DNA from 2 places in the Rhodococcus sp. NPDC003322 genome. Region 1 is predicted to be linked to the other one. Evidence: riboswitches for the same ligand, from Rfam matches in the RefSeq annotation. Region 1 holds a riboswitch; the other holds the start of a gene.
The links. Region 1 has a riboswitch for S-adenosylmethionine ahead of ACWDUM_RS26745 (putative leader peptide). Riboswitches for the same ligand answer to the same signal wherever they lie in the genome.
Positions count from the first base shown of each region.

Region 2: it holds a riboswitch for S-adenosylmethionine, as region 1 does, so the genes downstream of both, ACWDUM_RS02500 (hypothetical protein) here and ACWDUM_RS26745 (putative leader peptide) in region 1, are expected to answer to the same signal.

Region 1 is NZ_JBSFSC010000009.1:9,173-14,009, forward strand. It holds gene ACWDUM_RS26725 (dipeptide ABC transporter ATP-binding protein) at 1-13, opposite strand, end outside; gene ACWDUM_RS26730 (ABC transporter permease) at 10-930, opposite strand; gene ACWDUM_RS26735 (ABC transporter permease) at 923-1,984, opposite strand; gene ACWDUM_RS26740 (ABC transporter substrate-binding protein) at 1,988-3,637, opposite strand; gene ACWDUM_RS26745 (putative leader peptide) at 3,720-3,827, opposite strand; SAM riboswitch class I at 3,835-3,928, opposite strand; gene ACWDUM_RS26750 (DUF222 domain-containing protein) at 4,238-4,837, shown strand, end outside.
Region 2 is NZ_JBSFSC010000001.1:537,171-542,007, reverse strand. It holds gene coaA (type I pantothenate kinase) at 1-475, opposite strand, end outside; gene ACWDUM_RS02505 (DUF885 domain-containing protein) at 567-1,796, shown strand; SAM riboswitch class IV at 1,826-1,935, shown strand; gene ACWDUM_RS02500 (hypothetical protein) at 1,974-2,348, shown strand; gene ACWDUM_RS02495 (nuclear transport factor 2 family protein) at 2,334-2,792, opposite strand; gene glyA (serine hydroxymethyltransferase) at 2,987-4,300, shown strand; gene ACWDUM_RS02485 (hypothetical protein) at 4,370-4,837, opposite strand, start outside.

The sequences.
Region 1 (4,837 bases):
TGTCGGCGCTCATCGTCCGCTCCGATCCTCGATCGCGTGACCGATGCGGTGCGCCGCCAGGACGACGGCGATGATGACGAGACCGGGCAGTGTCGTCATCCACCACGCGGTGGCCAGGTAGTTGCGGCCCTCGGAGATCAGCGACCCCCATTCGGGTGTGGGCGGCACCGCTCCGAAACCGAGGAAGCTCAGGGAGGACACCGCCAGCACGGCCATCCCGAATTCGACTGCCGCCAGCGCTATCACCGGGGCATAGGCGTTGCGCAGCACGTGGCGGTACAGCACGGTGGGCCAGCGGACGCCGGAGGCGAGGGCGGCCTCGACGTACAGCGCCCGCCGCACCCGCAGCACCTCCGAGCGCATGACGCGGGCGAAGTTCGCGACGAGTCCGACACCGACGGCGATCGCCACGTTGACGGTGCCGAAGCCGAGTGCGGTCACCAGGGCGAGCGAGAGCAGCAGCGCCGGAATCGACAGCAGCACGTCGACGATGCGCATCAGCACCGCGTCGACCGCTCCCCCAGCCGCACCCGACAGCAGGCCGACGATCGAGCCGACCACCAGGGCGATCCCGACCGCGAGGAACGTCGCGGTGAGCGAGAGCCCGGCGCCGTGCACGACCCGCGTGTACACGTCGCGGCCGATGTTGTCGGTGCCGAACCAGTGCGCGGCGCTCGGGCCCTGCAGCTTGTCCGCGGGCACGCCCTGCAGCGGGTCGCCGGACGCGAACACCGACGGGAACAGCGCGAACCCGATCGCGAGGAGCAGCACGACCGCGGAGAGCGCCACCACCCAGTTGCGGCGGAGCCCGCGGACAGCGGTGCGGAGCGCCGCGGTGCGGCCGGGCGCAGCCGACTCGGCGGAGCCACGGCGGCGCACCGCGGTGGCGGCCGCGACCTCGACAGGTTCCCGGATCAATGTGTCAGACATGGGCCTTCACCTCCACGGTCTCGTCCTGCGATGTGGCATTCGGGTTCGTGGTGTTCGGCGACGGGGAGTTCGGGGCGCCGCCGGCGGCCGATCCTCGCCTGCCTGCCGCTCGGCGGCCGCCGTCGACGATCCGCGGATCGATCAGCGGATACAGCAGATCGACGGCGAGGTTGACGAGCACGAACACCAGCGAGCTGAACACCACGGCGCCCTGCACCACCGGTATGTCCTGGGCCATCACCGACATCTGGGTCAGCCGGCCGAGCCCGGCGCGGGAGAAGACCGTCTCCACGACGACTGACCCGGCGAGCAGCGTCCCGACCAGGACACCGGCGATGGTGAAGGCCGGGATGCTGGACAGCCGCAACGCATGCCGGGTCTGGATCTGCCAGCGGGACGCTCCCTTCGCCCGCGCCGCCTCGATGAACGGCTGCCGCCAGGTGGTCTGCAGGCTGGCCGCGAGCACCTGCGCGATGACCGCACCCGTGGGCAGGGCCAGGGTGATCGCGGGCAGCACCAGGTGGGAGAGGCCGCCGTCGCCGAACGCGGGGAACAGCGTGAGGGCGAACGAGAACACCTGCAGCAGAATCAATCCGACCCAGAATGTGGGGACCGCGACACCGAGCGGCGGCAGCGAGAACAGGAGGCTGCGCAACCGGGTCGATCGCGTGTAGGTGGCGAGGAACGCGACGGTCGTGCCGAACACCACGGCGAGCACCAGGGCGGTGAATGCCAGCGCCAGGGTGCCCGGAACCGCCGAGGCGATCGCGTCCGTCACCGACTGGCCGGTGGAGATGGACGTGCCGAAGTCACCCCTGACCGCGGCCGTGAGCGCGTTCCAGTACTGCACCCACACCGGCTGGTCCAACCCGTATCGGGCCTGCAGCTGCGCGACCGCGTCGGCGTCGATCGCGGCACCGCTGGCGGCGGCGGAGTCCACGGCCATGCTCACCGGGTCGGACGGCAGCAGGTACAGCACGACGAACGACACGGTGAAGGCCGCCCACAGCACGCCGATCGCCTGCAGCACACGGGATCCGAGATATCGAGTCATTGGTTACTCGCTGAGCCAGGTGTCGAAGAATTGCAGGCGTGCGGATGCCTCGAACTTGAGGTCCTGCACGGTGGCACCGGCACCGATGGCCTGGGACAGCTCGACGGTGGGAAGCCACAATCCGTTGTCGAGGACCAACTGCTGCGCCCTCTCGATCAGCTCTCCCCGCTGCGCCGGCTCGGTGGTCCGCAGCTGGGCGGCCAGCACCTCGTCGAGCTCGGGGATCGGGCCGCGGGCGTTGAGGTTTCGGCCGTCGATGCCGAAGGCGGTGCGCAGGATGTCACCGTCTGCGCGGGTGCTGTTGTAGTAGGTGGAGTCGTAGTCCTTGGTCGACTGCCGTGCCGTCTGCTCCGCGGTCGAGACAAGTTCGAGTCGCAGGTCGACACCCACGGCCCGCAGCTGCTGCTGGACGAGCTCGAGGATGGCCTGGTTGCCGGCGAACACGCTGCTGAAGGTGACCGAGAAGCTCAGCGGGGTGCCGTTCTTGACGCGGATGCCGTCCGGCCCGGGCGCCCAGCCGGCCTCGTCCAGGATCTTCTTCGCGGCATCCGGGGCGTAGGTGACCTCCGAGAGCTGGACGTAGTCGGGTGTGCGGGAGGCGAGCGTGCTGGTTGCGGGCCGGAAGTCCGGGCCGAGCACCGTGTCCACGAGTTCCTGCCGGTTGATCGCGGGGACGATTGCGGCGCGCACCGCCGGGTCGGCGAGGACGCCGCGGGTCACGTTCGGCTGGAATCCGAAGGGAATACCCGGGTTCGACGTGGTGAGGATCCGGCCGCCGGCGCCCTCGATCTGCGGAGCGTCCTGGGGAAGGGCATCGGAGACGGCGTCGAGCTGGCCGGACGCCAGCGATCCACTGCGCACGCCGGATTCGGGCACGATGGTGAACTCGATCTTGTCGAGATAGGCCTCACCGTCGTGCGCGAACACGTCCGAACCCCAGGCGTAGCCGGCGCGCTTGGCCAGGGTTGCCGACTTGTCCTGGACGTAGCTCTCGTAGACGAACGGGCCGGTACCGGACAGATTGCCCGCGCACCGCTGCTCCGCGGTCTTCGCGACGTCGGTGTCGGACAGGAAGCCGAGCTGCACCGTGGAAGTGGCCTGCAGGAACTGCGAATTCGGCGACGAGAAGGCGACTTGCACAGTGCGTGGGTCCACCACGGTGGCGCCGGTGTAGCCCGACAGGTAGCTGGCAGCCAGAGGCGCCTTCGCCCCGGTCAGTGTGTTCAGGATCGAGTCGAAGTTCCTCTTGACCGACTCCGCGGTGAACGCGGAGCCGTCACTGAAGGTCACCCCGTCGCGCAGGTGGAAGGTGAACGAGGTCGCGTCGGCATTGACGTCCCAGCTCTCCGCGAGCCACGGCTTCGGTTCCCCGGTCTCGGGGTCCTGGTCGGTGAGCGAATCGACGACCTGCCGGGCCACGTAGATCGTTTGGTTGGAACCGGATTGGGCCGGGTCCGCGCAGGTCGGGGCGCCCGAAAGCCCGTACCGCAGGGTGCCGCCCGCATGTGGGGTACCGGCATCGGTCCCGCCGGCCGCGTCGGCGGACCCGCACGCGGTCAGGCCCGCGGTCAGTGCCGCGGATGCGGCCAACGCGAGCGCGGCTCGACGCCGGCGATGGGCAGAAGTTGACGACAAGAACACCGAGGGCTCCATTTTCTCTACACGCACAGATCGCTGCACGGCGCCGGGGCACCGCGTGTGCGGTGCCCCGGCACCGAAACGGGGGCTGATCCGATCAGGACTTCGGGGCGAACGAGGCTGTGGACGAACAGGTTCCGGAAGCGACACGGCACAGGTCGATGTGCAGCCGCGCCCATGCGGTCACGAAGCCCATGCCGATCATGCCAACGCCTCCATCGTTCCCGGCGGTAGCACCCTCTCCTGACGATCAGGGGGTTGCTGCGACGTCGTCGAGCCGGGTCTCTCGGTCGCTCTGGATGGTCGATGCCGATGTTAATGATCCACCTGTCCCTGACAAAGCCTTAACGTCAGCGCGATCGAAACCCTTCTCCGAGATGCCATGTCGATACGTTGGGGTCGGTTGATCGCCCGAGGGTGTGCGCCTCGCGCATCTGCGCGATGTCACCTTCGGAAGTCGCATCCGGCTGTCACCGATGTCTCGGTACACGGCCGTCGCCGGTGTTCCCGGCGACTGGGCCTGAACCCCACGCTCGACCCGCAAAACCAAACGAGCAGGCCGAGCAGATCCACGAATCTGGTCAATCTGTCGGACACCCGAAGTAGAATTCGAACATGAGTTCGGCAATCGGGAGCGGGGGAGTTGGCCAGGTGGAACACCACCTGGCCGCCCTCGATGCCGCCGTCGACGGCCTGCTCGGGGTGGGACTGGTCGGACTGTCGGACGGTGACGTTGTAGAAGTGATGCAGCGGTTCGAGACGTCGCTGAGGAAGGCCTCCTCGGTCGGGAACCGGCTCGTCGTCGAGGCCGGCGAACGCTCACTTCCGGGAACCCTGGGCTGCCGATCGATCAACGAATTCCTCGTCCAGACACTGCGAATCTCGGGAGGCGACGCGGCCGCGAGGGTCAAGCGGGCACGCAAGACCGGGGTGTGGCACACCGTCGTGGGGGAACCGATGGAACCCACCTTGCCGGAAACGTCCGCCGCACTGACCGACGGCGCGATCGGTGTCGATCATGTCCGGGTGATCGCGCAGGTGATGCGCAAGGTTCCGCACGGAACCGACGTCGACAAGATCGAGGTCGCCGAACGGATCCTCGCCGACACCGCCCGCTCCACCACTCCCGAAGACGTGACGATGATCGGCGTCCATCTGCTCGCGCACCTGGCGGCCGACGGCGACGTTCCCGACGAGAAGGATCGCAAACGACGC
Region 2 (4,837 bases), on a different contig from region 1:
AGCGGAGCAACTTGCGTCGGTCATAGCTCTCCGGAAAACCCTTGCGGTGCATGATGCCGCGCCGGGTCAGTTCTGCTGTCGGGTAGAGGAACCCGTCGGTGGTCACCAGGTCCACCCGAGGGTGGTGGTCCCAGCGGGCGAGCAGGGCCTGCAGGACGCGGGCGGTGGTGGACTTGCCGACCGCGACCGACCCGGCCACCCCGATCACGAACGGCACCTGACGGTCCGGGTGCTTCTCGCCGAGGAACGTCGCGGTCGCGGCGAACAGGCGCTGCCGGGCGGCGACCTGCAGGTGGATCAGCCGGGACAGCGGCAGGTACACCTCGGCGACCTCGTCGAGGTCGATCTGCTCGCCGAGGCCGCGCATGCCCTGGAGCTCTTCCTCCGTGAGCACGAGCGGTGTCGACTTGCGCAGTGTCCGCCACTGCTTTCGGTCGAATTCGACGTACGGGCTGCTTTCGCTCACCCTCGCCATGCGCGCGTCCCGGCCTCGATCTGCATAGGGGAATTGTGCGCGTCCCCACACCGGAGCGCCGCGCCGGGTCCGGACACTAGGGTTCACAGGTATGGACGCCGCCACCTTCGTACGCGAGTATCTGCTGCTCGGACTCGGTTTCGATCGCATCGAGGAGGGGTTCGTCGACGCCTTCACCGGTGACCCGGCGTTGCGGCGTCAGGTGGACAACGCGCCGCCTCCGGAGCCCCGCGAACTGGCCCGCCGCGCCGCGCACCTGCGGGGCGAACTGCCGAACGTCGACCTGCCCGCCGATCGCGCTGAGTTCCTCGGCGTCCATCTGCGCGCACTCGAATGCTCGGCCCGCACGTTCGCGGGGGAGAAGATCGGCTTCGTCGACGAGGTTCACGCCTACTTCGACGTGCGGATCGAACCGGGGTCGGTCGAGGACTACCGGGACGCGCACCGGGCGATGGACGAGGTGCTCGCCGGCGACGGGAACCAGCCGCTGGCCCAGCGACTTCAGGCGCACCGTGCGGCCGACGAGATCCCACCGGAACGGCTCGCCGACTGCGTCGAGGCGTTCTCGTCCGCACTGCGCGACCTGGTGCGGGCCCGCTACCCGCTCCCGGAGACCGAACGCGTCGAGTACGAGGTGGTCGGCGACAAGCCCTGGTCGGGCTTCAACTACTACCTCGGCAACTACCGGTCCAAGGTCGCGATCAACTCGGACCTCAAGCAGCACATGGCGAATCTGCCGCATCTGATCGCGCACGAGGCATACCCGGGACACCACACCGAGCACTGCCGCAAGGAAGCCGGCCTGGTCGACGCCGGCCAGATCGAACACACCATCTTCCTGGTCAACACCCCACAATGCCTGATGGCGGAGGGGCTCGCGGACCTCGCGCTCGGTGCGATCGTCGGTCGCGGGAGCGGAGCCGGCGGGGTGACCCAGGGGCAGGGCTGGGGGAAGTGGGCGCAGGAGATCTACGCCGACCTCGGGCTGCGGTTCGACGGCGAGCGTGCGGAGGCGCTGTCGAACGCGTCCTCGAAGCTGCTCGGGGTGCGGCAGGACGCGGCGCTGCTGCTGCACGATCGGGGTCGTTCGCACGACGACGTCGCGCAGTTCCTGCAGACGTGGAACCTCACCACCCCGGAACGGGCCCGGCAGTCCCTGCGGTTCCTGTCGTCGCCGTTGTGGCGGGCCTACACCTCCACCTATGTGGAGGGGTATCGCCTGCTCGGATCGTGGCTCGACCGCGGCGGGAACGCCGAGGACCGCTCCGAACGGTTCCGGCGGCTGCTCGACGAGCCGCTCATCCCGTCCGTTTTGCGCTGACCGGGGTCCGGTCGCATACACTGGGGCCGCTTCACGAGTGCCGTCGCCAAGCCCCGACTGGACGGCCGCCAACCCCACGCTCGCGGGTGGCTCGGGTGACGAAGTGGCTGACACCGACCGGTGCCGGCACGAGCGCCCCCGGGATTCCGGGAGGCCCGAGGAACTCGGGAGTTTCACATGCCCCATCCGTCCAACGACGTTCCGGCCGTCGACCACCGCTGCACCAGCTACGGGCCCGGTCACCAGGTGCACTTCATCCACGCCCGCAAGAGCTGGGAGGACGAGCGGTCGATCGACGTCCTCGCCGTGGTGCAGTCCGACGGTCTGATCCGACTGGAATGGCCCGACGAAGTGGTGGTTCGCTGGCACCACGACGCGCGTCGACTCGCGGCCGCGCTGCGGCGCACCGGCGGCTTCGCCCGCTGGAAGTCGGGGTGGCACGCGCTGGCTGTGCCGTCCGGCCCCGGAGGGAACCTCCTGTTCAACCTCGCCGCTCCGCAGCAGGCCGCCGTCTGTGGAGCGTCGCGGGTGGCGCCCTCAGCCGCGCGGTGACCAGCCCTCGGGGCCGGGGCCGAGGACGGCGAAGGATCCGACGTGCCCGCGGGAGAGTTTGACGCGGCGGGCCAGCAGCCACGCGTCGCCGCGCCGGACCCAGGTGTCGTGGTAGTCGCCGAGGGTCTGGAAGGTCACGCCCGCGCGCTCACCGGTTCCGAGGTGCAGATCCGAGACGTACGCGCGGCTGGTCGCGGTGTCCCCGTCGACGTCGACGACGACATTGCCGAGCAGGTGCTGCGTCGGCCCGCAGGCGTCCAGGAACGACCGGATGCTTGCGACCATCTCGACGCGTCCATCCAGCTCGCCGGTGCCCAGGTTCGCGGTCGCGTCCGGGAGGACCAGGTGGTCGAGGGCCTCCCAGGCGCGGTCGTCCATCGCACGGGCAATCAAGGTCAGGGCGCGGGTGATCGCGCGTTCGGCGAGCAGATCGTCGAGGGTCATCCGTGTGCTCCCGAGGTCGGTGGCGGGTGGGATCGCCGTGGACGTTAACCGCGGCCGTGCCGGTGCCGGCGGCCCGTCCCGGCGATCGGGACGGTGCCGCGGGTCTCGTTCCCGGGAACCCGTGGTTGGGGGTCACTGACCTGGCCCTACAATGAGACCTGCCCCTGCCCGGCCTTTCGCTTGGAGATCCCTCGATGACCGCTGTGCCCAGCACCGACGTGAACAACGCTTCGCTCGCCGAACTCGACCCCGAGGTCGCCGCGGCAATGAACGGTGAGCTGGCCCGTCAGCGCGACACCCTGGAAATGATCGCCTCGGAGAACTTCGTTCCCCGCGCGGTGCTGCAGGCCCAGGGCAGTGTGCTGACCAACAAGTACGCCGAGGGCTACCCCGGCCGTCGCTACTACGGCGGCTGCGAGCACGTCGACGTCGTCGAGAACCTCGCGCGTGAGCGCGCCAAGGCCGTCTTCGGTGCGGAGTTCGCGAACGTGCAGCCGCATGCCGGCGCGCAGGCCAACGCCGCGGTGCTGATGGCGCTGATGAACCCGGGCGAGAAGCTGCTCGGCATGGACCTCGCGCACGGCGGTCACCTCACCCACGGCATGAAGCTCAACTTCTCCGGCAAGCTGTACCAGGTCGCGTCGTACGGCGTCCGCGAGGACACCCACGTCGTCGACATGGACAAGGTCCGCGAGATCGCCCTCGCCGAGCGTCCCCAGGTCCTGATCGCAGGCTGGTCCGCCTACCCGCGGCACCTCGACTTCGCGGCGTTCCGGTCGATCGCGGACGAGATCGACGCCAAGCTGTGGGTCGACATGGCGCACTTCGCCGGCCTCGTCGCCGCCGGTCTGCACCCGTCGCCGGTGCCGCACGCCGACGTCGTCTCCACCACCGTCCACAAGACCCTCGGCGGTCCGCGCTCGGGCATGATCCTCGCCAAGCAGGAGTGGGCCAAGAAGCTGAACTCCGCGGTGTTCCCCGGCCAGCAGGGCGGCCCGCTGATGCACGCGATCGCCGCGAAGGCCGTCGCCATGAAGATCGCAGGCACCGAGGAGTTCAAGAACCGGCAGGAGCGCACCCTCGCCGGCGCGAAGATCCTCGCCGAGCGTCTCGGTGGTTCCGACGTCGCCGGTAACGGCATCTCCGTCCTCACCGGCGGCACCGACGTGCACCTGGTGCTGGTGGACCTGCGCAACTCCGAGCTCGACGGCCAGCAGGGCGAGGACCTGCTCCACGAGATCGGCATCACCGTCAACCGCAACGCCGTGCCGTTCGACCCGCGCCCGCCGATGAACCCGTCGGGCCTGCGAATCGGCACCCCGGCGCTGGCCACCCGTGGCTTCGGCGATGCCGAGTTCGCCGAGGTCGCCGACATCATCGCCACCGCCCTCGCGAACGGTCAGGACTCCGACATCACCGCCCTGCGCGCGCGGGTGTCCAAGCTGGCCCTCGACTTCCCGCTCTACGACGGGCTCGAGGACTGGGGCATGCTCTCCAAGAACGTCTAGGCTTTCCGCGCGAAACGGCCCGCACCCCTTGGGGTGCGGGCCGTTTCGCGTGTTCTGCTGTGTCGTCGTTCAGCTTCCGAAGATGTTCTCGAGGCTGCCGGTGGTGGGCTCCTCGGTGCCCGGATCGGTGTCTGCGGTCGCGGTGAACGATGCGTCGTCCCGGGTCGGTGCGAAGAAGGAGACGGTGAACGGTGCGCTGGCGACCTGCCTTCCGTCTCCGTCCTCGAGTGAGTAGTGGTGCTCACCGTCGGTGATGTCGTTGGGGAGGGCGTCGGGGAAGGTGCCCTGGCCCTGTGCGTTGGTAGTGACGGTGCCGAGCCGGACCGGCGTCGAGTTGCGGTAGATGGTGTACTCGGTGTTCGGGGTGAGGCCGTCGACGGTGACTCGGATGTTCTGTTGTCCGGGTGCGAGGGAGGTTGCGGGGTCGATGCCCTCGGTGCTGCCGCCGGTTTCGGGGTCGGCATTCAACGCCAAGTACAGACCCCCATAGGGGGAGACGTTGCCACCGGTTTCGGGATCGGAGGCGACCACACCCTC